One region of the Streptomyces poriticola genome, then DNA from elsewhere that is predicted to be linked to it. Evidence: riboswitches for the same ligand, from Rfam matches in the RefSeq annotation. Region 1 holds a riboswitch; each other region holds the start of a gene.
The links. Region 1 has a riboswitch for cobalamin ahead of V5O46_RS09345 (CoA-acylating methylmalonate-semialdehyde dehydrogenase). Riboswitches for the same ligand answer to the same signal wherever they lie in the genome.
Positions count from the first base shown of each region.

Region 2: another riboswitch for cobalamin. It lies ahead of V5O46_RS25970 (ribonucleoside-diphosphate reductase subunit alpha); the one in region 1 lies ahead of V5O46_RS09345 (CoA-acylating methylmalonate-semialdehyde dehydrogenase).
Region 3: another riboswitch for cobalamin. It lies ahead of V5O46_RS20040 (energy-coupling factor ABC transporter permease); the one in region 1 lies ahead of V5O46_RS09345 (CoA-acylating methylmalonate-semialdehyde dehydrogenase).

Region 1 is NZ_JBAGKH010000004.1:373,086-383,137, forward strand. Features, by position in the region: gene mmsB (3-hydroxyisobutyrate dehydrogenase) at 1-644, opposite strand, end outside; gene V5O46_RS09335 (enoyl-CoA hydratase/isomerase family protein) at 641-1,720, opposite strand; gene V5O46_RS09340 (acyl-CoA dehydrogenase family protein) at 1,717-2,865, opposite strand; gene V5O46_RS09345 (CoA-acylating methylmalonate-semialdehyde dehydrogenase) at 2,870-4,393, opposite strand; cobalamin riboswitch at 4,631-4,812, opposite strand; partial or broken gene V5O46_RS09355 (tRNA (adenosine(37)-N6)-threonylcarbamoyltransferase complex transferase subunit TsaD) at 5,184-5,714, shown strand; gene V5O46_RS09360 (VOC family protein) at 5,820-6,617, opposite strand; gene V5O46_RS09365 (cyclic nucleotide-binding domain-containing protein) at 6,880-7,338, shown strand; gene V5O46_RS09370 (sensor histidine kinase) at 7,330-9,102, opposite strand; gene V5O46_RS09375 (response regulator transcription factor) at 9,246-9,947, opposite strand.
Region 2 is NZ_JBAGKH010000028.1:41,494-51,545, forward strand. Features, by position in the region: gene V5O46_RS25950 (GntR family transcriptional regulator) at 1-592, shown strand, start outside; gene V5O46_RS25955 (DUF3311 domain-containing protein) at 733-990, shown strand; gene mctP (monocarboxylate uptake permease MctP) at 987-2,600, shown strand; gene V5O46_RS25965 (GNAT family N-acetyltransferase) at 2,684-3,190, shown strand; cobalamin riboswitch at 3,280-3,422, shown strand; gene V5O46_RS25970 (ribonucleoside-diphosphate reductase subunit alpha) at 3,544-5,925, shown strand; gene V5O46_RS25975 (ribonucleotide-diphosphate reductase subunit beta) at 5,925-6,938, shown strand; gene V5O46_RS25980 (hypothetical protein) at 6,851-7,096, opposite strand; gene V5O46_RS25985 (GlxA family transcriptional regulator) at 7,190-8,155, shown strand; gene V5O46_RS25990 (bifunctional albaflavenone monooxygenase/terpene synthase) at 8,177-9,550, opposite strand; gene cyc1 (epi-isozizaene synthase) at 9,547-10,052, opposite strand, start outside.
Region 3 is NZ_JBAGKH010000016.1:14,590-24,641, forward strand. Features, by position in the region: gene V5O46_RS20030 (voltage-gated chloride channel family protein) at 1-1,298, shown strand, start outside; gene V5O46_RS20035 (potassium channel family protein) at 1,412-1,882, shown strand; cobalamin riboswitch at 1,952-2,136, shown strand; gene V5O46_RS20040 (energy-coupling factor ABC transporter permease) at 2,167-2,877, shown strand; gene V5O46_RS20045 (energy-coupling factor ABC transporter substrate-binding protein) at 2,874-3,212, shown strand; gene cbiQ (cobalt ECF transporter T component CbiQ) at 3,213-3,962, shown strand; gene V5O46_RS20055 (ATP-binding cassette domain-containing protein) at 3,959-4,822, shown strand; gene V5O46_RS20060 (glycine amidinotransferase) at 4,917-6,056, opposite strand; gene V5O46_RS20065 (MbtH family protein) at 6,113-6,313, opposite strand; gene V5O46_RS20070 (amino acid adenylation domain-containing protein) at 6,310-10,052, opposite strand, start outside.

The DNA of each region.
Region 1 (10,052 bases):
CTGAGCGCCCAGCACTGGCCGGACGCCGTCGAGGCCACGTCGTAGAGGGCCTGGTGGGACAGACCGAGGCGCTCACCGAGGACGAACGCCTCGCTGACGGCGATCATGGAGACGCCGAGGATCATGTTGTTGCAGATCTTGGCGGCCTGACCGGCGCCCGCCCCGCCGCAGTGGACGGCCTTCTTTCCCATGGCCTCCAGCAGCGGGCGGGCCTCGGCGTACTCCGCCTCTCCCCCGCCCGCCATGAAGGTCAGCGTGGCGGCCTCGGCGCCGACCACCCCGCCGGAGACGGGGGCGTCCAGGGCGCGCATCCCGGCGGTGGCCGCCCGCTCGTGGGCGGTGCGGGCGTCGGCGACGTCGATGGTGGAGCAGTCGACGAAGAGGGTGCCGGGACGGGCGGCGGCGAGGATCTCGTCGTACAGGCCGAGGACATGGTGCCCGGCGGGCAGCATGGTCACCACCAGGCCGGCCCCGGCGACGGCCGCGGCCGCGGAGGCCGCGGGTTCCACCCCGGCCTCGGCGGCCGTCCCCACGGCGGATTCGACCAGGTCGTGGCCGAGGACGCGATGGCCGGCCCTGACCAGGTTCGCGGCCATGGGGCCGCCCATGTGTCCGAGTCCGATGAACGCGACGGTCCTGCTCACCAGGCCACCTCCGCGGCGGTGTCGGGTCCGGCGGCGAGCCCGAGTTCACGCTCGCCGAGGGGGGAGAAGAAGCGCTCGACGTCGGTGTCGGTGACCTCCACGAGAGTGGCGGGCGACCAGCGCGGGGAACGGTCCTTGTCGATGACCTGGGCGCGGATGCCCTCCACCAGGTCGGGGGTGGTCAGGGTGGCGCAGGAGACCCGGTACTCCTGATCGAGCACCCGCTCCAGCGGGCCGAGTCGGCGGGCCCGGCGCAGCGCGGCCAGGGTGACCTTGAGCGCGGTCGGCGACTTGGCGAGCAGGGTCTCGGCGGCCTCTTTGGCGGCCGGGTCGCCGTGGGCGAGCAGCCGCTGCACGATCTCCTCGACCGTGTCGGCGGCGTAGCAGGCGTCGATCCACTCCCGCCGCCCGGCCAGTTCGCCCGGGGGCGGCGGCTGCACATGGCGGGCGAGCACGTCCCGTACCGGAAGCCGGGCGAGGTCCGCCACCAGCTCCCCCAGCACGGCGGACGGCACATGGTGGTCGGCCAGTCCGCACAGCAGGGCGTCCCCGGCCCCGGCCTGCGTCCCCGTCAGGGCGAGGTGGGTGCCGAGTTCGCCGGGGGCGAGGGCGAGCAGGTAGGTGCCGCCGACGTCCGGGACGAAGCCGATGCCGGTCTCGGGCATGGCGATCCGGGAGCGCTCGGTGACGATGCGGACGCTGCCGTGCGCGGAGACGCCCACGCCGCCGCCCATCACGATGCCGTCCATGACGGCGACGTAGGGCTTGGGGTAGCGGGCGATGCGGGCGTTGAGGTGGTACTCGTCGCGCCAGAAGGCGGCCGAGGCCGTGCCGTCGCCGTCGCGGGTGTCGTCGTGGATGGTGCGGATGTCGCCGCCCGCGCACAGGCCCCGCTCCCCCGCGCCGGTGAGGACGACGGTCTCGACGGCCGGGTCGTGCTCCCAGGCGGTGAGCGCCTCGTCGATGCGGCGGACCATGGGGTGGGTGAGGGCGTTGAGGGCCTTCGGGCGGTTGAGGACGAGGTGTCCGGCGCGCCCCTCGGTGCGCACCAGCACAGGGTCGTCGGCGGGGGTCATCCGAACGCCTCCGTCAGGCCGCGGGCCACGATGACGCGCATGATCTCGTTGGTTCCTTCCAGGATCTGATGGACCCGCAGGTCGCGGACGATCTTCTCGATGCCGTACTCGCTGAGATAGCCGTAGCCGCCGTGGAGCTGCAGCGCCCGGTCGGCCACGGCGTACCCGGTGTCGGTGGCGAACCGTTTCGCCATCGCGCACAGGTACGGCGCCTGCGGATCCCCGGCGTCCAGCGCCCGTGCCGCCTGCCGGACCAGGGCGCGGGCGGCGGCCAGTTCGGTCGCCATGTCGGCGAGACGGAAGCGCAGCGCCTCGGCGTCCAGCAGCCGGCGGCCGAAGGCCTCCCGGTCGGCGAGGTGGGCGAGACTGCGGTCCAGGGCGCTGCGGGCGCCGCCGAGGGAGCAGGCGGCGATGCCGAGCCGGCCGCCGTTCAGCCCGTTCATGGCGATGCGGAAGCCCTGGCCCTCGCGGCCGAGGAGCCGGTCGGCGGAGAGCGGGACGTCCTCCAGGAAGACCTGCCGGGTGGGCTGGGCGTTCCAGCCCATCTTCCGCTCGTTCGGGCCGAACGAGACGCCGGGGTCGTCCTTCTCGACGACGAACGCGGAGACGCCGTCGGCGCCCTCGGCGCCGGTGCGGGCCATCACCACGTACAGCTGGGAGGCGCCCGCGCCGGAGATGAACTGCTTGACGCCGGTGAGCCGCCAGCCGTCCCCGTCGCGGACCGCGCGGGTGGTCAGGGCGGCGGCGTCGGAGCCGGCACCCGGTTCGGTCAGGCAGTAGCTGGCGAGGTCCTCCATCGCGCACAGCCGCGGCAGCCGGCGCTCACGCTGCTGCGCGTCGCCGTAGTGGTCGATCATCCAGGCGACCATGTTGTGGATGGAGAGGTAGCCGGCGATGGACGGGCAGCCGGAGGCGAGGGTCTCGAAGACGAGGACGCCGTCGGCGCGGGTCAGCCCCGAACCGCCGGACTCCTCGCGGACGTAGACGCCGCCGAGGCCGAGTCCCGCGGCCTTGCGCAGCACGTCGACGGGGAAGTGCTTGTCGCGGTCCCAGTCGAGGGCGTGCGGGGCGAGGTGGTCCTGGGCGAAGTCGAGGGTGGTCTCGACGAGGGCCTGCTGGTCCTCGGTGAGCAGGGTGCTGGTCATGGCGTCACCGCATGGTGGGGATCGTGAAGCTGGCGCCCTCGCGCTGGCCCGCCGGCCAGCGTGAGGTGACGGTCTTCGTCCGGGTGTAGAAGCGGATCGCGTCGGGTCCGTGCTGGTTGAGGTCGCCGAAGCCGGAGCGCTTCCAGCCGCCGAAGGTGTGGTAGGCGACCGGCACCGGGATGGGCACGTTGACGCCGACCATGCCGGTGTTCACCCGCCGGGTGAAGTCGCGGGCGGTGTCGCCGTCGCGGGTGAAGATCGCCACGCCGTTGCCGTAGAGGTGCTCGCTGGGCAGGCGCAGGGCCTCCTCGTAGTCGGCTGCGCGGACCACCGACAGCACGGGCCCGAAGATCTCCTCCCGGTAGATGCGCATCGCCGGGGTGACCCGGTCGAAGAGGCTGGCTCCGGCGAAGAAGCCGCCCTCGTGGCCGGGCAGGGTGAAGTCCCGGCCGTCGACGACGAGTTCGGCGCCCTCCGCGACGCCGAGGCCGACGTAGGAGCGGACCCGGTCGAGCGCGTCCCGGCCGACCAGCGGTCCGAAGTCGGCCTCGGGGTCGTCACTGCGGCCGATCCGCAGCCCGGCGATGCGCTCCTTCAGGCGGGCCACCAGGGCGTCGGCGGTCTGCTCGCCGACCGGGACGGCCACCGAGATCGCCATGCAGCGCTCGCCGGCGGAGCCGTAGCCCGCGCCGATCAGGGCGTCCGCGGCCTGGTCGAGATCGGCGTCCGGCATCACGATCATGTGGTTCTTGGCGCCGCCGAAGCACTGGGCGCGCTTGCCGTGGGCGGCGGCGGTGGCGTAGACGTGCGCGGCCACGGGGGTGGAGCCGACGAAGCCGAGGGCGGCGACACGGGGGTCCTCCAGCAGGGTGTCGACGGCCTCCCGGTCACCGTGGACGACGTTGAGGACGCCCGGGGGCAGCCCGGCCTCCAGGAAGAGTTCGGCGAGCCGCAGCGGAACCGACGGGTCGCGCTCCGAAGGCTTGAGGACGAAGGCGTTTCCGCAGGCGAGTGCCGGGGCGGCCTTCCAGAGGGGGATCATCGCGGGGAAGTTGAAGGGGGTGATGCCGGCCACCACGCCGAGCGGTGCGCGCAGCGAGTGCACGTCGATGCCGGTGCCGGCGTTGTCGGTGAACTCGCCCTTGAGCAGATGCGGGATGCCGGCGGCGAACTCCACCACCTCCAGGCCCCGCTGGATGTCCCCGTGGGCGTCGGCGACGGTCTTGCCGTGCTCGGCGGAGAGCAGCCGGGCCAGCGTGTCCTTCTCCTGCTCGACGAGGTGCAGGAAGCGCATGAGGACCCGGGCGCGGCGCTGCGGGTTGAAGTCGGCCCAGGCGGGCTGGGCATGCTCGGCGTCGGCGATCGCCGCCTCGGTCTCGGCGCGGCTCGCCAGCGGGACGCGGGCCTGGACCTCGCCGGTGTTGGGGTCGTGGACGTCGCCGAAGGACCCCGAGGTTCCCGGGGTGTGCTTGCCGCCGACGAAGTGGGTGAGTTCGCGCACGGTGGCGCGGTCGGACTCGCGGGCCATGGGTGCCTGCTCTCGTCAGGTGATCCGGGGACGGCGCGCGGCCGGACCCGGCGCACGCGGTGACATGGGTGCGTGCGCGGGCGGGGGGCTGCGCGAGATCGCGTACGGCGGGGTGCCGTCAGGTCGTGACGGCCGGGTGCGGACGGACGTCCGGGTGGGGCGCGGGCCGGGTCACGGGCCGGACGGGGTCGTGGATGCGCACCGGTGCCATGCGTGTCAGCTCCATCCTCGTGGACAACACGGAACGATCCCGCGGCCGGTATCCTGACTTCCGGATCTGCGCGCGCCGTCCGCCTTCCCGACCTTCCATCTGGTCAGTGGCGTGCTGCTCGACGGCGTACTCCCCGGTCACAGTGGCGGGACCGTGCCGGATTCACACCGGCTTCCCTGCACCGCGGGCCTTGGCCACGACTATATAGTTGGACGTCCTAGTAAATCCAGCCCCGGCGGTCGCGGGGTCGCCGGCCCCTCGCACCCGGACTCGGACCCGGACCCGGACCCGGCAGGGGCCCGGAGTCGGCCGCCGCCCCACCGGCTCGGGCGTCCGCGGTGCGCGCGGCGCGGCGGAGCGCACCGGGGCGCGGAAGCGGGCGCGGCAGGCGGCGCGCCGGAAGGTGGTCCGCTCGTGCTGGTCCTCGCCGGCCGGGTCTCCGGCCCCGGCTTCGGCTTACCCCGGGCTGCACATCCCTGTCGGCGGGTCCGGTGGCGGCTGCGGTGGCGGTCCGGTGCCGGGTGTCGGCGGGCGGTCCTGGAGTCGCGGCATGCGCGTCGTCTCCCTGCTGCCCGCCGCGACCGACATCGCCGCCGAGCTCGGCCTGTCCGCGCGGCTGGTCGGCCGCACCCACGAGTGCGACTGGCCGCCGGGTCGTACGACTTCTCGTTCTCCGGGCTGAAGACGGCCGCCGCGCGCTGGGCGGAAGGGCACTCCGGCGCGGACCTGCCGGTGGCAGACGGCGCCGCGTCGCTGCAGGAGGCGACCGCCGACGTGCTGACCCGCAAGGCGGTGGCCGCCCGCCGGGAGCACGGCGTCGGCACGCTGGTCGTGGTCGGCGGGGTGGCGGCCAACTCCCGGGTACGTGCGCTGGCCGAGCAGCGGTGCCGGGCCGCGGGGATCGTCCTGCGCGTTCCCCCGCCACGGCTGTGCACCGACAACGGCGCCATGATCGCGGCCGTCGGCGACCTGCTCGTACGCGCGGCCGTCGGCGACCTGCTCGTACGCGCGGGCGCCGGGCCCGCACCGCTCGAACTGCCGGTCGACCCGTCGGCACCCCTGGAGTACGCGGCGCTGCATCCGGTGGCGGCCCTGTCGGGCGCTGTGTGACCGCCCCGATCCGCAGGCCGCCGCGGGACCGGGTGCGCGGCGGACGGCACAGGGGCCGTGCGGCGCCCTGCCGGATCCCCGGGAGGAGTCCGGCTCTGCCGGGGCTCAGTTCGGACTGGGCTTGAGCACCACGAAGTCCGCCCCGGCGGGGTCGACGCAGACGGCGAGCCGGCCGACGCCCTCCATGTCCTCCGGCCCCATCTGGACGGTGCCGCCCTTCTCGCCGGCCCTGGCGACCGCGGCGTCGCAGTCGGTGACGGCGAAGACCGGATGCCAGTAGGGCCGTCCGTCGGTCAGCGCGAGGTCCTCCGGGCGCATCCCCATCATGCCGCCGTGCATCCGCTCCTCGGGCAGACCGGCGGGCGTGACGAGAGTGTAGGTGCCCTCGCCGCCCGGCATCTCCATGTCGCTGTACTGCCAGCCGAAGACCGAGCCGTAGAACTCCTTCGCCGCCGCGGCGTCGGTGGTCATCAACTCGGTCCAGCTCAGCGAACCTGGCTGGTCGGCCAGTTCGAAGCCGTTGGTCCTCCCCGGCTGCCACACCGCGAACTGGCCCCCGAGCGGATCGCTGTACTGGGCCATCCGCCCCCAGTCGTCCAGATCTCTCGGCGCGACCCGCACCGTGCCGCCCCCGCGCTGCACGCTCCGGGTCGTGGCGTCCGCGTCGGTGACGGTGTAGTAGACCATCCAGGCCGAGCGGGCGCCCTCCTCCGTGAGCTTGCCCAGTCCGGCGACGATCTTCCCGTCCTTCCGGAACATTCCCCCCTCCGGGGCGTCCCCCTCCCCCATGGGCTCGAACTCCCAGCCGAGCACCGTGCCGTAGAAGTCGGCGGCCGCCCGGACGTCCGGGGCGCCGAGGTCGAGCCAGCAGGGCGAGCCGGGGGCGAAATCAGTGGTGATCACGGCGATTCCCTTCGCAGATCCTGTCCGTCCCAGCGTGGCACCCGCCACTGGCACCCGCCCGCCGGTCGGGGCGTCCGGGTGCCGGGCCGCGCCGGCAGGGCCGGTCGGGCCACGGACGGGGCCGAGTGGCCCGTGGTGTGCCGTGGCGCACGGCTTCAGGGTGAGATCAGCGGTCCTCGAGGACTGGAGACCGCAACGGCACGCACCACCGGGCCGGCCGGACTCGCCGGGCGGTGCCCCGGAGACACGGAAGGAGCTTGAGATGACGTCCACCACCACGCTGGCCGCGGGGCTTCCGCCCGCTCACCGCGAGCGTCTGATGAAGGCCGCCCGCGAGGTGTCCTTCGACGGCGGAGCACGGCTGTTCGAAGAGGACCGGAGGGCCGACCGGTTCTGGATCGTCCGCACCGGCACCGTCATCCTCGACCTGCGGGTGCCGGGCCGTCGGGCCCCGGTCATCGAGTCGCTCGGCCCCGGCGAACTGGTCGGCTGGTCCTGGCACTTCCCGCCCCACCTGTGGCATCTGGGCGCCGAGGCGATGAGCCCGGTCCGTGCCTGGGAGTTCGACGCGGACGTGGTGCGGGACATGTGTGCGCAGAACGCGGAGTTCGGCCGTGCCGTGGGGGTCTGGGTCGGGAGCGTGGTCGCCCATCGGCTGCATGTGGCCCGGATCCGGCTGCTGGACCTGTACGCCCCCTACGGCAGCGGGAGCCTACGGTGAGTTCACCGTCCCGCCCGCGCCCTCGGTCCGCCCCACCGGCGCCCACCACACCAGACGGGTGCCGCCGCCCTCGGGGTGCTGCAGTTCCATGTCCCCGCCGAGCGTGCGGGCGCGTTCCCGGAGATTGCGCAGGCCGCTGCGGCGGCCCCCGGGCGCGATACCCACGCCGTTGTCGGTGACCGTGAGACGCACCTCCCTGCCGTCGGTCTCGAGGACCACCTCGGCGCGGTCGGCGCGGGCGTGCCGCGCGACGTTGGTGAGCGACTCGGACAGCACGGCCGTCACGTGGTCGACGGTCTCCCCGGGCACGTACGTGTCGAGCAGCCCTTCCATCCGGACGCCCGGTGCGAAGCCCAGGACGGGCGCGGCCTCGCCGATCGTCCGCACCGCCCGGGACCGCAGCCCGGGAGCCGCGTCGTCGTCCCGGGAGCGCAGGCCGAAGATCGTCGACCTGATGATCCTGATGGTCTCGTCGAGGTCCCCCACCGCCCGCTGCACCCGCTCCCCGGCCCCCTCGTGGTCGATGAAGCGGCCGGCGCTCCGGAGCGTCATCCCCGTGGCGAACAGCCGCTGGATCGCCAGGTCGTGCAGGTCCCGGGCGATCCGGTCGCGGTCCTCCAGCAGAGCGATCTGCTCGGCGTCCTGACGGCGTTCCGCCAGCTCCAGGGCGACCGCGGCCTGCGCGGCGAAGACCTGCAGGGACTCCGTCTCCTGCCCGGTGAACGCGCTGTGGCCCGCCTCGCGGACCAGCAGGACCACGCCGCGGACCCGGTCGCCCGCACCGATCGGGAAGGCGACGGCCGGTCCGAGGCCGGCGAAGCGGGGCGGGCCGGCCGGGATCCGTTCGTCGCGGGACACGTCCGGGCTGCCCACCGGCTCCCCGCGGGCGTACGCCTGGCCGACGAGGGTCCCCTCGACGGGCAGGACCGTGCCGCGCAGCCTCTCGGCCTCCCGGCCGATCGCCAGGTCCAGCGCGAGCGTGTCGGTGCCCCGCACCGGCAGGGCCACCACGCCGAGAGCCGCGGCCGTGATCTCCCGGGCCCGCTCGGCGATCAGCCGCAGTACGTCGCCCTGTGCGGCGCCGGACATCAGGGTGTGGGTGATCTCCGCGTCGACCTGCAGCCAGCGCTCGCGCAGCCGGGACTCCTCGTACAGCCGGGCGTTGTCGATCGCCACTCCGGCCGCGACGGCCAGCGTCGCCAGCACCGACTCGTCGTCCTCGTCGAACTGCTGCCCGCCGCGCTTCTCGGTCAGGTACAGATTGCCGAAGACCTGGTCGCGCACCCGGATGGGGACGCCGAGGAAGGTGTGCATCGGCGGGTGGTGGGCCGGGAAGCCGTACGAGGAGGGATGGTCGGAGAGCTTCGCCAGCCGCAACGGCTCGGGGTTGCGGATCAGTTCGCCGAGGATGCCGTGGCCCTCGGGGAGGTGGCCGATGCGTGCGATCTGCCGCTCGTCGACGCCCACCGTGTGGAAGGCGGACAGTCGTCCGCCGTCCGGGCCGATCACGCCGAGCGCGGCGTACTCCGCGTCGACCAGGGCCGCCGCGGCCTCCACGATGCTGCGCAGTGCCTGCTCGAGATCGAGCTCGCGGCCGACCGACAGCACAGCCTCCAGCAGGCTGTGCACCCGGTCCCGGGTCCCGCGCGCCGCGTCCAGGCGGGCCTGGAGCTCCTCCAGCAGCTCGTCGAGCCGCAGCTGCGGGAGGCGCACCCGGGCCTCCCTGGCCTCCCTGGCCGCCCTGGCCCCTTCGGAGCTTGCCACCGCTGATCCTCCCTGCCCCGCGGACCGTCCGACGGCCGTGCCGCGCTGTTGTCACGGTATCGGCTGAGCAGGTCGGGCGAAGTCCGCTGCGGTTCGGCAGCGCCCTGAAGGGGCGCGGGGAGGGCGCGGCGGCGCCCGCGAGCTCAGTGCCCGGTGGAGCGCGTCCGGTCCTGTGCCCGGGTGGCGACGACGGCGGCCTGGACGCGCCGTTCCACGCCCAGTTTGGCCAGCAGTCGGGAGATGTGGTTCTTCACCGTCTTCTCCGCGAGGTAGAGCCGCTGACCGATCTGGCGGTTGGTGAGGCCCTCGCCGATCAGGGCGAGGATGTCCCTCTCCCGCGGGGTCAGACCGGGCAGGGCACCCGCTTCCTCCTCCGGCGGGCCGCCGCGCAGCCGCGCCATCAGCTTCGCCGTGGCGCTCGGGTCGAGCAGCGACTGTCCGCGGGCCACCGTGCGCACGGCCGAGACCAGATCCGAGCCCTCGATCTGCTTCAGCACGTAGCCGGCCGCGCCGGCCATGATCGAGTCGAGCAGTGCCTCCTCGTCGTCGAACGAGGTGAGCATCAGGCAGGCCAGCTCGGGCATCCGGCCGCGCAGCTCCCGGCACACGGTCACGCCGTCGCCGTCCGGCAGCCGTACGTCCAGTACCGCCACGTCCGGGCGCAGGGCGGGGACGCGTACCAGGGCCTGCTCCGCGGTGGCCGCCTCGCCGACCACGGTGATGTCCGGCTCGTCGTCCAGCAGGTCGTGGACCCCGCGCCGGACGACCGCGTGGTCGTCCAGGAGGAAGACCCTGGTCACGGTCATGGTCACGGTCTCGGGACCGGCGTGCTCGCTGTCCGCCATCGCTCGCTCCCCAGGAGGCGTCCGGTGTGTGTCTGTGCCCTTGCCGGCAGTCTTCCCTCGACCGGGACCAAGGACCAGGGCCGGTCGGCCCTGTTTCCGCGTGGC
Region 2 (10,052 bases), on a different contig from region 1:
GCGCCAGGCCCTGCAGGAACTGGTCGTCGAGGGCCGGCTGGAGCGGATCCAGGGCAAGGGCACCTTCGTCGCCAAGCCCAAGGTGTCCCAGGCGCTGCAACTCACCTCGTACACCGAGGACATGCGCGCCCAGGGCCTGGAGCCCACCTCGCAGCTGCTGGACATCGGTTACATCACCGCCGACGACCGGCTCGCCGGGCTGCTGGACATCGCCACCGGCGGCCGGGTCCTGCGCATCGAGCGGCTGCGCATGGCCAACGGCGAGCCCATGGCCATCGAGACCACCCACCTGAGCGCCAAGCGCTTTCCCGCGCTGCGCCGCAGCCTGGTCAAGTACACCTCCCTGTACACGGCGCTGGCCGAGGTGTACGACGTCCATCTCGCCGAGGCCGAGGAGACCATCGAGACCTCGCTGGCCACCCCGCGCGAGGCCGGGCTGCTCGGCACCGACGTGGGCCTGCCGATGCTGATGCTCTCCCGGCACTCGCTGGACCGGGAGGGCCGGCCGGTGGAGTGGGTGCGGTCGGTCTACCGAGGCGACCGCTACAAGTTCGTGGCACGGCTGAAGCGGCCCGAGGAGGAGAGCGCGTAGCGGACCCGCGGAAATCGCGTGGCGGACCCGCGGAAAAGCGGTACCGATATGCGGACGAGGGCTTTCGCTGTCATGGCGCCGTCACCTAGATTGCCTGCGCATCGCACCGGGTGATCACCGAGGGGACGGAGAGCCGCAGGATGTCACAAGCCCCACAGGCGAACAGAGGGCCGGTGGTGACGCCCGTGCGCGTCGTCATCGGCCTCTGCCTCGCCGCACCGTTCGTGGCCATGATGTGGGTCGGTTCGTACGCGAAGACCGACCCCGAGTTCGCGGGCATCCCGTTCTTCTACTGGTACCAGATGGCGTGGGTGGTCATCTCCACCGCGCTGACGATGGTCGCCTACAAGCTGTGGCAGCGTGACCAGCGCGCCCGCCGGGGAGGTGGCGGGCAGTGAACGACGGCGTGAACGGCGTCGCGCTCGGCGTCTTCGTCTTCTTCTTCGTGCTCGTCACCGTGATGGGCTTCCTCGCCGCACGCTGGCGCAAGGCGGAGAACGAGCACAGCCTCGACGAGTGGGGCCTGGGCGGACGCTCCTTCGGCACCTGGGTCACCTGGTTCCTGCTCGGCGGCGACCTCTACACCGCGTACACCTTCGTGGCCGTACCGGCGGCGATCTACGCGGCGGGAGCGGCCGGCTTCTTCGCCGTGCCGTACACCATCCTGGTCTACCCGCTGATCTTCACCTTCCTGCCCCGCCTGTGGTCGGTCTCCCACAAGCACGGCTACGTGACGACCTCGGACTTCGTGCGCGGCCGGTTCGGCTCCCGGGGACTGTCCCTGGCGGTGGCGGTGACCGGCATCCTGGCAACGATGCCATACATCGCGCTCCAGCTCGTCGGCATCCAGGCGGTGCTGGACGTGATGGGGATCGGCGGGGGCGAGGACACCAACTGGTTCATCAAGGACCTGCCGCTGCTGATCGCCTTCGGTGTGCTCGCGGCGTACACCTACTCGTCCGGTCTGCGCGCCCCCGCACTGATCGCGTTCGTGAAGGACACACTGATCTACATCGTGATCGCGGTGGCGATCATCTACATCCCGATCAAGCTGGGCGGGTTCGACGACATCTTCGCCGCGGCCGGCGACAAGTTCACCGAGACCGGCAAGGGCGGCCTCGTCCCGACCGAGGCGAGCCAGTGGACGTACGCGACCCTCGCACTGGGCTCGGCGCTCGCGCTGTTCATGTACCCGCACTCGATCACCGCGACGCTGTCCTCGCGCAGCCGTGAGGTGATCCGGCGCAACACCACGATCCTGCCGCTGTACTCGGTGATGCTCGGCCTGCTCGCCCTGCTGGGCTTCATGGCCATCGCGGCCGGGGTGACGGTGGAGAACGGGCAGCTGGCGATCCCGCAGCTGTTCGAGAACATGTTCCCGGCCTGGTTCGCCGGCGTCGCCTTCGCCGCCATCGGCATCGGCGCCCTGGTCCCGGCGGCCATCATGTCGATCGCTGCCGCGAACCTGTTCACCCGCAACATATACAAGGACTTCATCAGGCCGGATGCCACGCCCAAGGACGAGACCCGGGTCTCCAAACTGGTGTCGCTGCTGGTGAAGGTGGGTGCCCTGGTCTTCGTCCTGGGCATGGACAAGACGGTGGCGATCAACTTCCAGCTCCTCGGCGGCATCTGGATCCTGCAGACCTTCCCGGCGCTCGTCGGCGGTCTGTTCACCCGCTGGTTCCACCGCTGGGCGCTGCTCGCCGGCTGGGCGGTCGGCATGATCTACGGCACACTCGCCGCCTACGGGGTCTCCTCGCCGACGCAGAAGCACTTCGGCGGCTCCTCGAAGGAGATCCCCGGCATCGGTGAGATCGGCTACATCGGTCTCACGGCGTTCGTGCTGAACATCGTCGTCACCGTGGTCCTGACCGTCGTCCTGCGGGCCCTGAAGGCACCCGACGGCCCCGACGAGACCAGCCCCGAGGACTACACGGCGGACGCCGGCGACCCGGGCGTGCAGGTCGAGCTGCCGCCGGCCACGGCGGGATCGTCGTCGCACTAGGGCTGTCCCAGCCCGCACACTGCCGACGGGCCGCCGGGAAATCCGGCGGCCCGTTGTCGTACCCGTCGGGCAGACTCGGCTCCATGGACATCGTCATCCGGCGGGCGGCCCCCGCCGAGTACCGCACCGTCGGCGAGATCACCGCTCAGGCCTACCTCCAGGACGGCCTCCTCGACTTCGGGGAGAGCGACGGCTACCTGCGCGAGCTGCGGGACGTGGCGAAGCGGGCGGCAGCCGCCGAGGTACTGGTCGCGGTGGCCGGCGAGGAGCTGCTCGGCGGGGTCACCTTCGTGCCGTCCGGCGGGCCGATGGCCGACATCGCCGGACCCGGGGAAGCCGAGATACGGATGCTCGCCGTCGACCGGACCGCCCGCGGCCGGGGCGCCGGGGAGGCGCTGGTGCGCGCCTGCGCGGACCGCGCGAGAGAGGTGCCGGGCTGCGTGCGGCTCGTGCTGTCGACCCAGCGTTCGATGCACTCCGCGCACCGCATCTACGAGCGGCTGGGCTTCGTCCGCACCCCCGCGCGCGACTGGAACCCCCTGCCGGAGGTCGACGACATCACGCTCCTCGCCTACGAGCTGACGCTCTGACACCAGGGCGGCAACGGCATACGGGACCACTGCGACACACCACCCGGACACAACATCTGGGGGTGACACCGGGGCCCGGCACAAGATGTATGCTCGTGCTCGCTGTCGCCGCAGGGGAATCCGGTGCGAATCCGGAACTGTCCCGCAACGGTGTACTTGTGCGTTTTTCGCGTACCCGCGTGATGCGCGCACTTGGTTCAGTCCGAGGACCTGCCGACAGTGCACCCGGCCGTCCGGCCCGGGTGCAGAGACGTCCGGGCCTCGTGGAATCGGGCCGGTGGACGCGGCGCCGCGGGCGCCCGTGCCGCCCCCTGCCCTCCGCCAGGCCCCGTGCCGAGCGAGGGAGAGCCCCAGTGACCATCGCGCCAGCCGACCCGGCTTCAGCGACCCCGGTGACCGAGGAAGGCGACGGGCCCGGTGCCGCCCTGCTGCGGACCCTGACCCGGCTGACCGCCGACCTTCCCGACGCCGACCCCGGCCGGGTCGCCGCCGCCGCGCTGCGCGGCCGGTCCGCCCGCGCGGACGAGTCGGAGCTGCGCGAGCTGGCCACCGAGGCGGCGGCGGGTCTGATCTCCGAGGACCCGGCGTACTCCCGGCTGGCCGCCCGGCTGCTCACCATCGGCATCCGGGCCGAGGCCGCCTCGCAGGGCGTCGTCACCTTCACCGACTCCGTCGCCGTCGGCCACCGCGAGGGCCTGATCGCCGACCGCACCGCCGAGTTCGCGCGGCTGCACGCCGCCCGGCTGGACGCGCTGATCGACCCGGCCGCCGACGACCGGTTCGGCTACTTCGGGCTGCGCACCCTGCACAGTCGCTATCTGCTCCGGCACCCGATCACCCGCAAGGTCGTCGAGACGCCCCAGCACTTCCTGCTGCGCGTCGCCTCCGGACTCGCCGAGGACGACACGGCCCGCTCGGTGGACGAGGTCGCCGCGCTCTACGGCCTGATGAGCCGCCTGGACTATCTGCCCTCCTCCCCCACGCTGTTCAACTCCGGCACCCGGCACCCCCAGATGTCGTCCTGCTACCTGCTGGACTCCCCCAAGGACGAGCTGGACTCCATCTACGAGCGCTACCACCAGGTCGCCCGCCTCTCGAAGCACGCCGGCGGCATCGGGCTGTCCTACTCCCGCATCCGCTCCCGCGGTTCGCTGATCCGCGGCACCAACGGGCACTCCAACGGCATCGTGCCGTTCCTGAAGACACTGGACGCCTCGGTCGCCGCGGTGAACCAGGGCGGCCGGCGCAAGGGCGCCGCCGCGATCTACCTGGAGACCTGGCACTCCGACATCGAGGAGTTCCTGGAGCTGCGGGACAACACCGGCGAGGACGCCCGGCGCACCCACAACCTCAACCTGGCGCACTGGGTGCCGGACGAGTTCATGCGCCGGGTCGCCGAGGACGGCCAGTGGTCACTGTTCTCCCCGTCCGACGTGCCCGAGCTGGTCGACCTGTGGGGCGAGGAGTTCGACGCCGCGTACCGCAAGGCGGAGGCCGCGGGGCTGGCCAGGAAGACGCTGCCCGCCCGCGAGCTGTACGGCCGGATGATGCGCGCCCTGGCGCAGACCGGCAACGGCTGGATGACGTTCAAGGACGCCGCCAACCGCACCGCCAACCAGACGGCGGAGCCGGGTCACGTCATCCACTCCTCCAACCTCTGCACGGAGATCCTGGAGGTCACGGACGACGGCGAGACCGCGGTCTGCAACCTGGGCTCGGTCAACCTGGGCGCGTTCGTCGACCCGGCCGCGCAGGACGTCGACTGGGAGCGGCTGGACGACACCGTCCGCACCGCCGTGACCTTCCTCGACCGCGTCGTCGACATCAACTTCTACCCGACCGAGCAGGCGGGCCGCTCCAACTCCCGGTGGCGCCCGGTGGGCCTGGGCGCGATGGGCCTGCAGGACGTCTTCTTCCAGCTGCGGCTGCCCTTCGACTCCCCCGAGGCGAAGGCGCTGTCCACCCGGATCGCCGAGCGCATCATGCTCGCCGCCTACGAGGCCTCCGCCGACCTCGCCGAGCGCAACGGCCCGCTGCCGTCCTGGGAGAAGACCCGCACCGCCCGCGGTGTGCTGCACCCCGACCACTACGACGTCGAGCTGACCTGGCCGGAGCGCTGGGCGGCGCTGCGTGAGCGGATCGCCTCCGTAGGCATGCGCAACTCCCTGCTGCTGGCGATCGCGCCGACCGCCACGATCGCCTCGATCGCCGGTGTCTACGAGTGCATCGAGCCGCAGGTGTCCAACCTGTTCAAGCGCGAGACGCTGTCCGGTGAGTTCCTCCAGGTCAACTCGTACCTGGTGCAGGACCTCAAGGCGCTCGGCGTGTGGGACGCCCGTACCCGCGAGGCGCTGCGCGAGGCCAACGGCTCGGTGCAGGAGTTCGCCTGGATCCCCGAGGACGTGCGCGGGCTGTACCGCACGGCGTGGGAGATCCCGCAGCGCGGCCTGATCGACATGGCCGCGGCCCGTACGGCATTCCTGGACCAGGCCCAGTCGCTCAACCTGTTCATGGAGACGCCGACCATCGGCAAGCTCTCCTCGATGTACGCCTACGCCTGGAAGTCCGGGCTGAAGACGACGTACTACCTGCGCTCCCGCCCGGCGACCCGGATCGCCCGCGCGGCGCAGGGCCGGACGCAGTCCGAGAACCCCATCCCCGCCCAGCAGGCGGCCGACCCCGAGGCCGTCGCCTGCTCCCTGGAGAACCCCGAGTCCTGTGAGGCCTGCCAGTAATGAGTCCCCGTAACGCCAATCTCCTCGACCCGGGCTTCGAGCTCACCCTCCGTCCGATGCGCTACCCGGACTTCTACGAGCGCTACCGGGACGCCATCAAGAACACCTGGACCGTCGAGGAGGTCGACCTCCACTCCGACGTCGCCGACCTGGCGAAGCTGAGCCCCGGCGAGCAGCACATGATCGGCCGGCTGGTCGCGTTCTTCGCGACGGGCGACTCGATCGTGGCGAACAACCTGGTGCTGACGCTGTACAAGCACATCAACTCCCCCGAGGCGCGGCTCTACCTGAGCCGGCAGCTGTTCGAGGAGGCGGTGCACGTCCAGTTCTATCTGACGCTGCTGGACACCTACCTGCCCGACCCGGACGACCGGGCCGCCGCGTTCGACGCGGTGGAGAACATCCCGTCCATCCGGGAGAAGGCCGAGTTCTGCTTCAAGTGGATGGACTCGGTCGAGCAGATCGACCGCCTGGAGACGCAGGCCGACCGCCGGCGCTTCCTGCTCAATCTGATCTGCTTCGCCGCGTGCATCGAGGGCCTGTTCTTCTACGGCGCCTTCGCCTACGTGTACTGGTTCCGCAGCCGGGGACTGCTGCACGGTCTGGCGACCGGTACCAACTGGGTGTTCCGGGACGAGACGATGCACATGTCGTTCGCCTTCGACGTGGTGGACACCGTCCGCAAGGAGGAACCGGAGCTCTTCGACGACCGACTCCAGCAGCAGGTCACCGACATGCTGAAGGAGGCCGTCGAGGCCGAGCTGCAGTTCGCGCGCGATCTGTGCGGTGACGGCCTGCCGGGCATGAACACCGAGTCGATGCGGCAGTACCTGGAGTGTGTCGCCGACCAGCGGCTGATGCGGCTCGGCTTCGCCCCGGTGTACGGCTCCGAGAACCCCTTCTCCTTCATGGAGCTGCAGGGTGTTCAGGAGCTGACCAACTTCTTCGAGCGGCGCCCGTCGGCGTACCAGGTGGCGGTGGAGGGCACCGTCGACCTGGACGAGGACTTCTGAGCCCGCTCCGGTTTCCCCCGGTCCTCCTGGGCCCTCCCGAGCTGGCGGTCGATGCGCAGGTCGCGCACGATGCCGGGCAGCGAGGGCAGGACCAGGAGGGCCAGGATCCCGAGGGCCACGAGCGTGCCGGTCAGTGCCGGTGTCTGGTCTGCGGTCATGGACACCACTGTCGGACCCGACGCCCCTGACCGGCAGTGGCAGGACTGCCGTAGTGCCTCGATTTTCTGCCACTTCCGGGGCACACTGACGGCATGCTGCAGAATGTGGCCGCCGTCCTGCTGGACGGTGTGCATCCCTTTGAACTCGGCGTCGTCTGCGAGGTCTTCGGCATCGACCGCAGCGACGAGGGGCTGCCCGTCTACGACTTCGCCGTGGTCTCGGCGGAGGGTCCGACGCTGCGCACCGCCGCCGCCGGGCTGACCCTCTCCACGCCGCACGGCCCGGACCGGCTCGACGAGGCCGACCTGATCGCCGTCCCGGCCGGCAGCGACTACGTCCGGCGGGACTATCCGCCCGTGTTGCTGGACGCCCTGCGACGGGCGGTGGACCGGGGGGCCCGGGTACTGAGCGTGTGCTCCGGGGTCTTCGTGCTGGGTGCCGCCGGTCTGCTGGACGGGCGGCGCTGCACCGGGCACTGGCGTCACGCGGCCGAGCTGGCCCGGCGGTATCCCCGGGCGGTGATCGAGCCGGACGTGCTCTACGTCGACGAGGACCCGGTGATCACCTCGGCGGGCACGGCCGCCGGGATCGACGCCTGTCTGCACCTGGTCCGCAAGGAGCAGGGCCCCGAGGTCGCCAACCGGATCGCCCGGCGGATGGTGGTGCCCCCGCACCGGGAGGGCGGCCAGGCGCAGTACATCGAGCGGCCTCTGCCGCGCTCCGCCTGCGACACCGTCACCGAGGTGCTGAGCTGGCTGGAGCGCAACCTCGACCAGGAGATCACGGTGGAGCGGCTGGCCGAGCGCGCCCATATGTCCCCGCGCACCTTCGCCCGCCGGTTCCAGCAGGAGACCGGCACCACCCCCTACCGCTGGCTGCTGCGGCAGCGGGTGCTGCTGGCGCAGCGGTTGCTGGAGGCGACGGACGAGACGATGGACACCATCGCCTGGCGCACCGGGTTCGGTACCGCGGCGGCGCTGCGGCACCAGTTCGTCCGCGCGCTGGGCACCACACCGCAGGCCTACCGGCGCACGTTCAGGGGCCCGCAGGCCGCCTGAACGTGCGCCGCACGGCCGGTGTCAGCGGGGCAGGGCCCGCAGCATCAGGCGGCGCGGCCGGAGCGTGATGCCGATCCGGGGCCGGGCGTCGGAGCCGGGCGCCTGCTCGAAGCGGTAGGCGGAGGCCACCACCGCGGTGATGAGCGTGAGTTCGGCCATGGAGAAGTGGTCGCTGGGGCACTTGCGGTTGCCGACGCTGAACGGGCTCATGGCGTACTTGGGGACCTCGCCCGCCCGGTCGGGGAGCCAGCGGTCGGGGTCGAAGTCCTCGTGCCGCTGGTAGGACCGCCGGTCGCGCTGGATCGCGTACGGGCTGTAGATGACGTCCGCCCCGGCCGGAATGCGGTACCCGCCCAGGTCGGTCTCGGTCACCGCCCGGCGGGTGAGAATCCACACGGCCGGATACAGCCGCATCGTCTCGACGACCACGTTCGCGGTGTACGTCAGCTTCCGCACGTCCTCGAATGCGACCGGCCGGTCAGCCACCACCGTTGTCACCTCGTCACGGATCCTGTCGCCGAGATCCGGGTGCTCGGTGAGAACGAGGAGGAGGGACATGATCGTGGAGCCCACGGTTTCGCTTCCCGGGGTGAGGATCGCGATGACCTGGTCATGGATCTCCTGTTCCCCAATGGGCTCGCCATTCTCGTCCTTCGCATCCAGCAAAGCGGTGAGCAAATCGTCCGGCTTTCGACCACTCGCCCGGCGGTCGGCGACGATCTCGTCGACCAGGTGATGCAAATCGGCCAAGGCCCGGTTGAATTCGCGGTTGCTCGGCACCGGTATGCGATAAAGCGGTCCGAGCGGGACGACCATGCGCTGGTACATGCCGCTGAACAGGGTGGCGAGGGCGGTGCAGATCCGCTCGGCCCGGGCGTCCATGTAACTGCCACGCATCAGACAGCGGGCGGCGACACGGACGGCCACGCGGAACGACTCCGCGGTGACGTCGAGCACCTCGCCGGAGCGCCAGCGCTGCACCAGCGCGTACGCCTCCTCGGCCATGATCGGGCCGTACGCCGGGATCGCGTCGAGCCGGAAGGCGGGCTGGATGGTGCGCCGCTGACGGCGGTGGAGCGGGCCGTTGGCGGTGGCCACGCCCTCCTTGCCGAGCAGGCTCTCCAGGGACTCCCAGAGCGGACCGGCGATGATGTAGTCGGGGCTGAGCGCCAGCGCCCCGGTGAGGGCGGGCGTGGTCACGGCGTACACGGTCTTGGGACCGAGCCGGAGCCGGACGACGTCGCCGTGGTCGCGCAGCTGGGCCAGGAAGGCCAGCGGGTCGCGGACCAGCCTCCAGCCGTGGCCCAGCAGCGGGACGCTGCCGCCCGCCACGGGTGCCTCGTGCAGAGGCGCCCTCTGCCCCCGGGCCCCGGGGTGCACGGACTCGACGGTCATTTCTCACCTGCCGCTTCGTTGTTGACGTACGGGGGCGTGGACCGGTCGTCCCAGTTGTCGACCATGTACCGGCCGGACTCGTGGTGGAACCAGTAGACCGAACTGAACCAGTTCCGCATATTGGCGACGCAGGTTCGTACGGCGCCGCCCAGCTCCTTTCCCGGAACTGTGCCGTCGGCGAGTTCGTCGGCGAACCGGAGGGCCTCCCGTTCGGCGACGAGGAAATCCAGAATGCATTCCTCGACGCGTCGCCGGATCTCCCCGATCGCCTCTTCGAGAGTCAGCCTCTCATGGGTGATGAGACTTATTCCGAGATTGTGGACCTCATCGCCCGCGATTTCCTTCGGCAACGAGCAGAGGTCGTTGTACCAGGCGGCGAATTCCTGGCTCAGCAGGGCCGCCCGCCGGTAAGCCGGGTTTTTCCGCACGGAGTCCGGGAGTTCGCGTCCCGCGCTCGGCTCCAGCAGGTCGGTCCAGATCCAGTGGGCGAACGTGAGCCGAC
Region 3 (10,052 bases), on a different contig from region 1:
CCGTGCTCAGCCGCGGCTATCTGCGGTTGCTGCTGCTGTGTGTGCTGCTGGGCGTGCCGATCGCCCTCGCGTGCTTCTTCTTCGTCGGGCTCCAGCACCTGCTCCAGCACTGGGTGTGGGAGTCGGCGCCCGAGGCGCTCGGCTACGCCGGGCCGCCCTGGTGGTGGCCGCTGCCGGCGCTGGTGCTGGCCGGGCTGATCCTGGCACCGATCGTGACCCGGGTCCCGGGCTCGGGCGGCCATCTGCCGGTGAACGGTCTGGGCGGTGCGCCGGTCGGTCCGAAGGAGCTGCCCGGCACGGTGCTGGCCGCGCTGGCGACGCTGCCGCTCGGGGTGGTGCTCGGCCCGGAGGCGCCGCTGCTGGCGATCGGCAGCGGGCTGGCGCTGCTGGCGGTGCGGCGGTCGGCCGCGGCGGATGCGAAGGCGCGGGCGGTGGTGGCGACGGCCGGGTCCACCGCGGCCATCTCCACCATCCTCGGTGGGCCGATCGCGGCGGCGGTGCTGCTCATCGAGGGGGCCGGGCTGGGCGGCGCCCGGCTGGTGGCACTGCTGCTGCCCTGCCTGCTGGCCAGCGCCGCGGGCGCGCTGGTGTTCACCGGCTTCGGCGACTGGACGGGCCTGGAGACCGGTGCACTCGCGCTGGGCGAGCTCCCGTCGGCGGCCGGTCCGGACGTCGGCGACTTCCTGTGGGGATTGCCGGTGGCGGCGCTGATCGCGGTGCTGGTCACCCTGGGACGTGAACTGGGCCGCTCCACCGTCGGCTTCACCCGGCGGGGCAGCAAGGCCGCCCGCACCGTGGCCTGCGCCACCGCCGTGGGTGTCTGTATCACCGCCTACGCCCTGATCACGGGCCGCTCCCCGGCCGAGGCCGCGCTGTCCGGGCAGGCCACGCTGGCCGAGCTCGCCGCGGATCCGCACGCCTGGTCGGTGGGCGCGCTGGTCGCGCTGGTCGCCTGCAAGGGGCTGGCGTGGGCCGTCTCGCTGGGCAGTCTGCGGGGCGGCCCGATCTTCCCCGCGGTGCTGCTGGGCACGGCGACGGCCACGGCCTTCTCCGGGCTGCCGGGGTTCGGTACGGCGCCGGCCCTGGGACTGGGGATCGCCGCCGCGGCGTCCGCGACCACCGGGCTGCCGCTGGCCAGCGCGGTGCTGGCGGCGCTCCTGCTCGGCGGGGACGCCGCCGAGCAGATGCCGCTGATCGTCGCGGCGTCGGTCGTCGCCTTCATCGTCGGCCAGCTGGTGCGGCGGCAGCGGCCCGAGGGGGCGACGGACACGGCCGGGGCGGCGGGGGCGGCCCGGTGACCGGCCGACGGGACTCCCGACGGGACTTCGGGAGGGGCTCCCGGCGGAGGCCCTGGCCGGGCTCCTGGCGGACCGCCCGCTCCTGGCTGCCGCGCACGGTCCTCGCCGCGCTCGTGGTCGTCGCCTACTTCCTGCTGCCGCTGGACCATCTCGGCCCGCAGCACCCCGTGCTGAGCTGGGTGGTGTTCTGCCTGGTGCTCACGCTCGTCGCGCTGCTGCTGCTGCGCCAGGTCCGCCAGGTGCTCGCCGAACGCCCCGGCGCCCGGCCCGGCCTGGCCATCGCCCTGCTCACCGTACTGGCCGTACATGTCTTCGCCGCCGCGTATTATGCGCTGTCCCATCAGCCGGGCCAGTTCTCGGGGCTGCACACCCGGCTCGACGCCCTGTACTTCACCGTGGTCACGCTCGCCACCGTCGGCTACGGCGACATCACCCCGCGGGGCCAGACGGCCCGCGTCGTGACCATCGTGCAGATCCTGTACACCTTCGTGTTCCTCACCGCCGGCGCCACCGCGCTGGGCCAGTGGATGCGCGAGTTGGCGGTCCGGCGGGCGGAACGGACCGACCGCGACCGGCCCGGGTGACGGCGCACATCGGGCGCGTGACCTCGTTCCGAGCGCCGGGCACGCCCTTGTCAGCGGGACCCCGCCGCACTACTGTCACCACGCCTCGGTGAACGGGAAATCCGGTGTGATGCCGGTGCGGCCCTCGCCACTGTGATCGGGAAGTCCGGCTCCGGCCCTCGCGGGCAGCCACTGGGTCCTCACGGACCCGGGAAGGCGGAGTGCGGGCGGTGGTACCCGTCAGCCAGGAGACCGGCCGAGGCGCGTCAACCATCCACGAGGTGCTGGAGAGGGTCTGCCGAGCCATGCACATAGCCGAGGGCTTTCTGCCTCCGGCGCACGCGGTCGCCTGGGGCGCCGCGTCTGCGCCGTTCGTCGTCCACGGAGTACGGTCACTCACCCGCGAGGTCAGGGAGCATCCGGAGAGCACTCTGCTCCTCGGCGCCTCCGGGGCCTTCACGTTCGTCCTGTCCGCGCTGAAACTGCCCTCGGTCACCGGGAGTTGCTCCCACCCGACCGGCACCGGGCTGGGCGCCATCCTGTTCCGGCCGCCGGTGATGGCGGTGCTGGGCACCATCACCCTGCTGTTCCAGGCGCTGCTGCTGGCGCACGGCGGGCTGACCACGCTCGGCGCCAACGTCTTCTCCATGGCGATCGTCGGCCCCTGGGCCGGATACGCCGTCTACAAGCTGCTGCGCCGCTACGACGTGCCGCTGATGGTCGCGGTGTTCTTCGGCGCGTTCGTCGCCGACCTGTCCACCTACTGCGTCACCTCCGTGCAGCTGGCGCTGGCCTTCCCGGACCCGAGCAGCGGCTTCGCCGGCGCGCTCGGCAAGTTCGGCTCGATCTTCGCCGTCACCCAGGTCCCGCTCGCGGTCAGTGAGGGCCTGCTCACGGTGCTGGTGATGCGGCTGCTGGTGCGCTCCAGCAAGGGCGAACTGACCCGGCTGGGCGTGCTGCTGACGAGGCCGAAGAAGAAGTCCGAGCAGGCCGACCAGGAGGCGGTGGCCCAGTGAAGCGCAACACACGGATCAACGCCCTGCTGCTGCTCGCGGTGGCCGCGCTCGCCGTGATCCCGCTCGTGTTCGGGCTCGGCGACCACAAGGAGGAGCCGTTCGCCGGCGCGGACGGCGAGGCGGAGACGGCGATCACCGAGATCGACCCGGACTACGAGCCGTGGTTCTCGCCGCTGTACGAACCGCCGTCCGGGGAGATCGAGTCCGCCCTGTTCGCCCTGCAGGCGGCGCTCGGCGCCGGGGTGCTGGCCTACTACTTCGGGCTGCGCCGGGGCAGGCGGCAGGGCGAGGAACGGGCCCTGGCCGCCCCGCAGGACGCCCCCGCCGGGGACTGAGTGCTGCCGATCGACGCGGCGGCGCACAGCAGTCGCTGGCGCCGCCGCCATCCCGTGGACAAGGCCGTGCTCGGGCTGGGCCTGACCCTCCTGGCGATCTCGCTGCCGCCCTGGCCGGGCGCGGCACTGGTGCTGGTGACGGCGCTCGCGGTGCTGCTCGGCCCGGCGGGGGTGCCGGCGCGCCGGCTGTGGCGGGCCTGGCGGGTGCCGCTCGGCTTCTGTGTCACCGGGGCGCTGCCGCTGCTGGTGCAGGTCGGCGGTCCGGACGCGTTCCTGTCACCGGCCGACGGCGGTCCGGCGCGGGCGGGCGGGCTGCTGCTGCGCACCTCGGCGGCCTCGCTCGGGGTGCTGCTGTTCGCGTTCACCACCCCGATGTCCGACCTGCTGCCGCGGCTGGTGCGGGCCGGGGTGCCCGCACCGGTGGTCGACGTGGCGCTGGTGACGTACCGGATGAGCTTTCTGCTGCTGGACTCGGTGCGCCGGGTGCGGCAGGCGCAGGCGGCCCGGCTGGGGCACACCTCGCGGGCCGCGGCCTGGCGTTCACTGGCCGGGCTCGGCGCCACGGCGTTCGTGCGGTCCTTCGACCGGGCGGCGCGGCTGCAGACGGGGCTCGCCGGGCGCGGCTACGACGGCACGCTGCGCGTGCTGGTGCCCGAGGCCCGGGTGTCGGTGCCGTTCACCGCCGCGAGCTGTGTGCTGCTCGCGGTGCTGGCCGTCCTCACCTTCCTACTGGAAAGGCCGCTGACGTGAGCGACTCCGAGCTCGTCGCCCTGCGGGGCGCCTCCTTCGCGTACGAGGACGGGCCCACCGTACTGCGCGACCTGGACTTCCGGGTGCCCGAGGGGCGGGCGCTGGCGCTGCTGGGCCGCAACGGCAGCGGCAAGACCACACTGATGCGGCTGCTCAGCGGCGGGCTGAAGCCCCGTACGGGCCGGCTGACGGTGGCGGGCGAGCCGGTGACCTACGACCGCAAGGGGCTGACCCGGCTGCGGACCACGGTGCAGCTGGTGGTGCAGGACCCGGACGACCAGCTGTTCGCCGCGTCCGTGGCGCAGGACGTGTCGTTCGGGCCGCTCAACCTCGGGCTGCCGGACCCCGAGGTGCGGGACCGGGTGGGCGAGGCGCTGGCCGCGCTGGACATCGCCGCGCTGGCCGACCGGCCGACGCATCTGCTGTCGTACGGGCAGCGCAAGCGGGCGGCGATCGCCGGTGCCGTCGCGATGCGGCCGCGAGTGCTGATCCTGGACGAGCCGACCGCCGGGCTCGACCCGGACGGGCAGGAGCGGCTGCTGGCGACCCTCGACGGACTGCGTGCGGGCGGCACCACCGTGGTGATGGCCACCCATGACGTCGATCTCGCCCTGCGCTGGTCCGACGACGCGGCCGTGCTCACCCCGTCCGGGGTGCACACCGGTCCGACCGCTGCCACGCTGGCCGGCCCGGATCTGCTGCGCCGGGCCGGACTGCGGCTGCCCTGGGGGGTGGCGGTGGCGCGGCTGCTGCGGGCGCAGGGCGTGCTGGGCGAGTCCGCGGCGGGGCCGCGCACCCCGGAGGAGCTGGCCGGACTCGTCGCCGGGTGTGCCGCGCCGGACCGGCCGGTGTCGTCCTGACGGCCGGTCCGTGGGCGGGGGGCTGGGTGTGCCGGGCCGTCGCGCACGGGGGAGTGCGCTGCGCCCGGCACACCCGGTCTCTGGCCGCCGCGGGTCAGACCAGCGGCGTGTAGTCGAGGCGGGGGAAGTAGTCCTCGCGGGTGCCGGTGCGGCGCACGTCCCAGGTGGCGCAGTGCAGCGAGCCGCCGTACTCGAAGACGTGCCGGAAGGGCACCGGGAACACCTCGAAGCCCAGCTTGTCCAGCAGGTCCTGGAGGGGCTTCTCCTGCTCCTCGCAGATCACCTTGGTCGGGGAGATGCTGAGCACGTTCATCGACAGCCACTTGGAGGACTGGCAGTACGGCGGCATCTCGTCGTTGGACAGCACCGGCTGCGGGGCGTCCACCAGCTCCCAGTCGTTGGCCAGGAACATCTTCTCCTCGCCCTCGCGCAGCGGGCGTTCGGGGTTGGTGAGGACCAGGCCGGGGCGCAGCGGCACGAAGGTGCAGTCGATGTGCGAGGGGAAGAAGTCCAGCGGGAAGTGCACCGTGTGGACGCGGAAGCCGCGCGGCTCGAGGTGCTGGCGCAGCCAGCGGATACCGGCCCGGTTGGTGGTCATCGACTCCTGGACCAGGATGTCCCGGCCGAGCCGGCTCATGTCGGCGGCGTCGAAGACCACCTCGTCCTGGGTGACGCAGAACTCGAAGGAGTGCATGCGCTCGTGCCGCTGCTCGAGCGGCCAGTCCCAGAACTCCTCGCGGTACATGCCGTCGGCCATGGACGGCTTGGGCGCGGTGGTCCACAGCACCCGCGGGTCGGCGTTCCAGTACTCGTAGACCAGTTTGCGGTAGGGCTGGTACTCGAAGTAGCGGGCCCGGCGCGACATGGTGGCCTCGACGATCTCGTTGCCGAAGGTGATCATCACGTCGCGGGGGCAGACCGCGCAGTACTGGTTGTCGACCTGGAAGTCCGGGGTGGTGACCGGGCGGGAGAAGTCGTGCGGGGCCGGGCGGCGCACGGTGACGCCCTGCGACCGCAGAACCTTGACGAGGCCGTCGAGTTCCTCGCCTGCGAGGTCGACGGCCTCCTTGGACTTCGGCCCGGTCGGGAACGGCGTGCCGGGGGCGTTGCGGACGGCGGGCCGGCTGCCCGGCTCGGTCGGCTCGAAGCAGGCGCTGTCGGCAGAGCCGACGACCATCTCCTCGAGGGGGTCCCACTCGTTCCAGGAGTTGACGACCACGGAGTCGTTCTGCATGGGTACGGCCACCTGTCTGTGAGGGCGGGAAGGCGGGGCGGGCGGGGCGGATGCGGTCAGACGTCGGCGAGGCTCGCCGGTCGCATGTCGGTCCAGTGCTGCTCGATGTGGTCGAGGCAGGTCTGCCGGTCGCTGTCGGCGACGACGACGTCCCAGCCGGGCGGGACCAGGGCGAAGGCGGGCCACAGGCAGTGCTGGCGTTCGGCGTTGACGAGGACGTGGAAGGTGCCGCTCTCGTCGTCGAAGGGGTTGGTCATGGCGTACTCCTGGTTGCGGATGCGGCCCCGGTCTCGGTGCCGGTCCCGGTCTCGGTGCCGGTCCCGGTCTCGGTGCCGGTCCCGGCCGGTGCGGCTGCGGTGAGCGCCGCGGCCAGGGCCCTGGGTGTGCGGTGGCCGAAGACGGTGGACACCTCGACGGTGCGGTCCAGTTCGGCCTCGATACGGCCGGTCAGGCGCAGTGCGGTGAGCGAGTCGCAGCCGAGGTCGAACAGGTCGTCGTCGGCGCCGACGCGGGCGCGGCCGAGGATCCCGGCGGCCAGGTCGCACAGCCGCCGTGCGGTGCGGCCGGGCTCCCCCGCGGGCTCTCCCGGGTCCGCGAGCAGCCGGCCGGTGGGGGCGGCGAGGGACTGCGGGAGTGCGGTGAGCAGCTCGCGCAGGCGCGCGGCGACCCGGGTGCCGGTGCCGGCGGGGAGCAGGTCGGCACGGTGGCCGAGCTCCAGGCGGAACCGGGTGCCGGGTGCGGCCATCAGCTTCAGCGGGTAGTGGTACGGGTCCTCGCCGCTGACGGCGGTCAGCCGCAGCCCGTCGTCGGGGCTGGGGAAGGCCTCGGCGGTGGGGAAGTTCTCGAAGACGACGCAGGAGTCGAACAGCGCGCCCCGGCCGGCGGCCCGCCGCACCTCGGTCAGCGCGAGGTGGAGGTGCGGCAGCAGCGCCGCCTGCTCGCCCTGGAGGCGGCGCAGCAGGGCGCCGACCGGCTCGTCCGCGTCCAGCCGCACCCGCACCGGCACGGTGTTGATGAACAGCCCGACGGTCTCGGCGACGTCCGGCAGTTCGGCGTCGCGGCCGGAGACGGTGGCGCCGAAGACCAGGTCCCGCTCTCCGGTCAGGTCGTGCAGGCACAGCGCCCAGGCCAGCCGGACCACGGTGTTCGGGGTGACGCCGTGGCCGCGGGCGGCCTCCAGCAGGGCGGCGGTCTCGGTCTCGGTCAGCTCGACGGTGAGGCGTTCGGGCAGGGCGCGGACGCGGGCGGTGTCGCGGCCGGGACACACCAGGGTCGGCCGGTCGAGCCCGGCCAGCGCGGCGGCCCAGGCGGCGCGGGCCCCGTCCCGGTCCTGGGCGGCGAGCCGGTGCAGATGGTCCGGGTAGTGGCCGGGGGCGGGGAGTCCGGCGGGGTCGCCGTCCCGGTCGAAGAGCGCGAGCAGGTCCCGCAGCAGCAGGGAGGTGGTCCAGCCGTCGACGAGCAGGTGGTGCGTGCTCAGCACCAGCTGGTGCCGGTCGGCGGCGAGCGCGAGCACGGTGCAGCGCATCAGCGGCGGCACGGCGGGGTCGAAGCGGCGGTGCCGGTCGGCGGCGAGCAGTTCGGCGCGCCGGGTGTCCTGCTGGTCCGGGTCGAGGCCGGTGAGGTCGTGCAGCTGCCAGGGCATCCGGACGTGTGCGGTGACGGCCTGCACCGGTTCGCCCGAGCGGCGCTGCAGGAATGCCGCGCGGAGCATGGGGTGCCGGTCCAGCAGGGCGTCACAGGCGGCGCGGAACCGCTCCACGTCCAGTGGGCCGCGGGTCTCCAGCGCGATCTGCACGGTGTAGACGTCGAGGTCGCGGCGGTCGTAGCGGGCGTGGAAGAGCAGTCCCTCCTGCATCGGCGTCAGAGGCAGCAGCTGCTCGACGGGCCGCCCGAGGCGCTCGGTCAGCCGGGAGCGCTCGGCAGCCTCCTCCCGGGCGGCGCGGGCCGGTCCGGCGCTGCCGTGGGCGACGAGGGCGCGCAGGGCCGCGAACCACAGCTCGGCGAGCCGCCCGGCCTCGGCCTCGGTGAGCAGCCGCCGCGCCCACAGCCAGTGGGCGACGAGGCGTGGGCCGTCCGGGCCTTCCTCCACGGCGGCGTTGACCTCGACGGCGTGGGTCAGCGGCATCCGCGGATCGGCGCCGAGAGGCAGTGCGTCCGCCTCGGGCGCCGCGCTCCAGTCCGCGTCCTGCACCGCGGCCGGACCGCCCTGTCTGCCGAGGTAGTTGAAACAGAGCTGGGGCTCGGGCCGGGCGGCCAGTCCGGCCGCGGTCTCCGGGTTGAGGTGGCGCAGCAGGCCGTAGCCGAGGCCGTGGCGGGGGACCTCGCCGAGCTGGGCGGCGACGCGGCGTACGGCGTCGCCGAGGCGGGCGTCGCCGGCGGGGTCGGCGGTGTCGTCCGGGGTCCAGTCGGGCACGCCGGCGTCGAGGCGCACCGGGTAGAGGGAGGTGAGCCAGCCGACGGTGCCGGACAGGTCGTCGAGTGCTCCGACGGCTTCCCGGCCGTGGCCCTCGAGGTCGAGGAGTACGGACGTGCCGGAGGGGCCGGCGACGGGGCCGGCGACGGGGCCGCGCCAGGTGGCGGCCGCGAGGGCGAGCGCGGTGAGCAGGATCGCGTCGGTGCGGGTGCCGAGGGCGGCGGGCACCGTGGTCAGCAGCGCGGCGGTGAGGTCCTCGGGCAGCGTCAGGCGCAGCTCGGCGGCGGTGGCGTGGATGTCCCGGGACGGGGACAGCGGCGCGTCGGTCAGGGCGAGGCCGGGGGCGTCCAGGGTGCGCTGCCAGTGGGGCAGTTCGGCGAGGACGTCGGCCTCGCGGGCGGCGCGGTGCAGCGCGGTGGTCCACTCGGCGAGCGGTACGGGGACCGGGTCGAACGGGTCGAGGGGCTCGGGGGTGCCGGGGGCCGCGGCGTGCCAGGCGGTGTAGAGGTCGGTGAGCACGATGTGCCAGGACACCGCGTCCACGGCCAGGTGGTGGATGGTGACGAGCAGCCGCCCCGGCCGCTCGGGGCCCGCGTCGAACCAGGTGGCCCGGAGCATCGTGCCGTCGCGCGGGGCGAGGGCGTCGGCGTCCTCGGCGGCGCGGTCGGCGATCCGGCGGCGCAGCTCGGTGTCGGGGCCGGCGGCGTCCGGGACATCCGAGACGTCGACCCGGCGCACGGTGCCGCCCGGCGGATGGTGCGGGGCGGTCCCGACGGCGAGGGAGCCGTCCTCGCGCAGCCGTCCGCGCAGTGCCTGGTGCCGGGCCAGCACGGCCTCGACGGCGGTACGGAGCCGTTCGGTGCCCAGGGCGGGCGGGACGCGAAGCAGGGTGGACTGGTGGTAGGCGTCGTATCCGCCGCCGTGGGCGCGCAGGCGCCGCATCATCGGGGTGGCGGGGATGACGTCGGGGGTGGCGGGGACGAGGCCGGGGGCGGCGGCGGTGTCCCCGGCCGCGGCGGCGAACGGCCGTGCGGGCACGGCCCTCGCGGGCGCGGGCTCGGCGGGCGCGGTCCCGGACCTCTCCGGTCCGGCCTCCGCCAGCAGGGCGGCCAGCGCGGCGGGCGTGCGGTGCGCGAACACCTGCTTCGGCGTCAACCGCACCCCCGCCTCACGCGCCCGCGCCACCAACTGGATCACCGTGATCGAATCACCACCCAGACCGAAGAAGTCGTCCTCGACCCCCACCGCCGCCAACCCCAGCACCTGCCCGAACAGACCCGCCAGCGACACCGCCGCACCCCCCGCCGACGGTACGGAGACCACCACCGGCTCCCGCTGCCCGGGCGCGGGCAGGGCGGCCCGGTCGACCTTGCCGTTGGGGGTGAGCGGAACGCTCGTCAGGGGGACGAAGGCGGCCGGCACCATGTAGGCGGGCAGCCGACCGGCGATCCGGTCCGGCAGGCCGTCCAGGTCGGCCCCGGGCGCGGCCACCACGTACGCCACCAGGCGCCCGGTGCCGCGCCGGTCCCGGCGTACGGCGGCGGCGACCTGGGCGACCGCGGGGTCGGTGCCGACCACGGCCT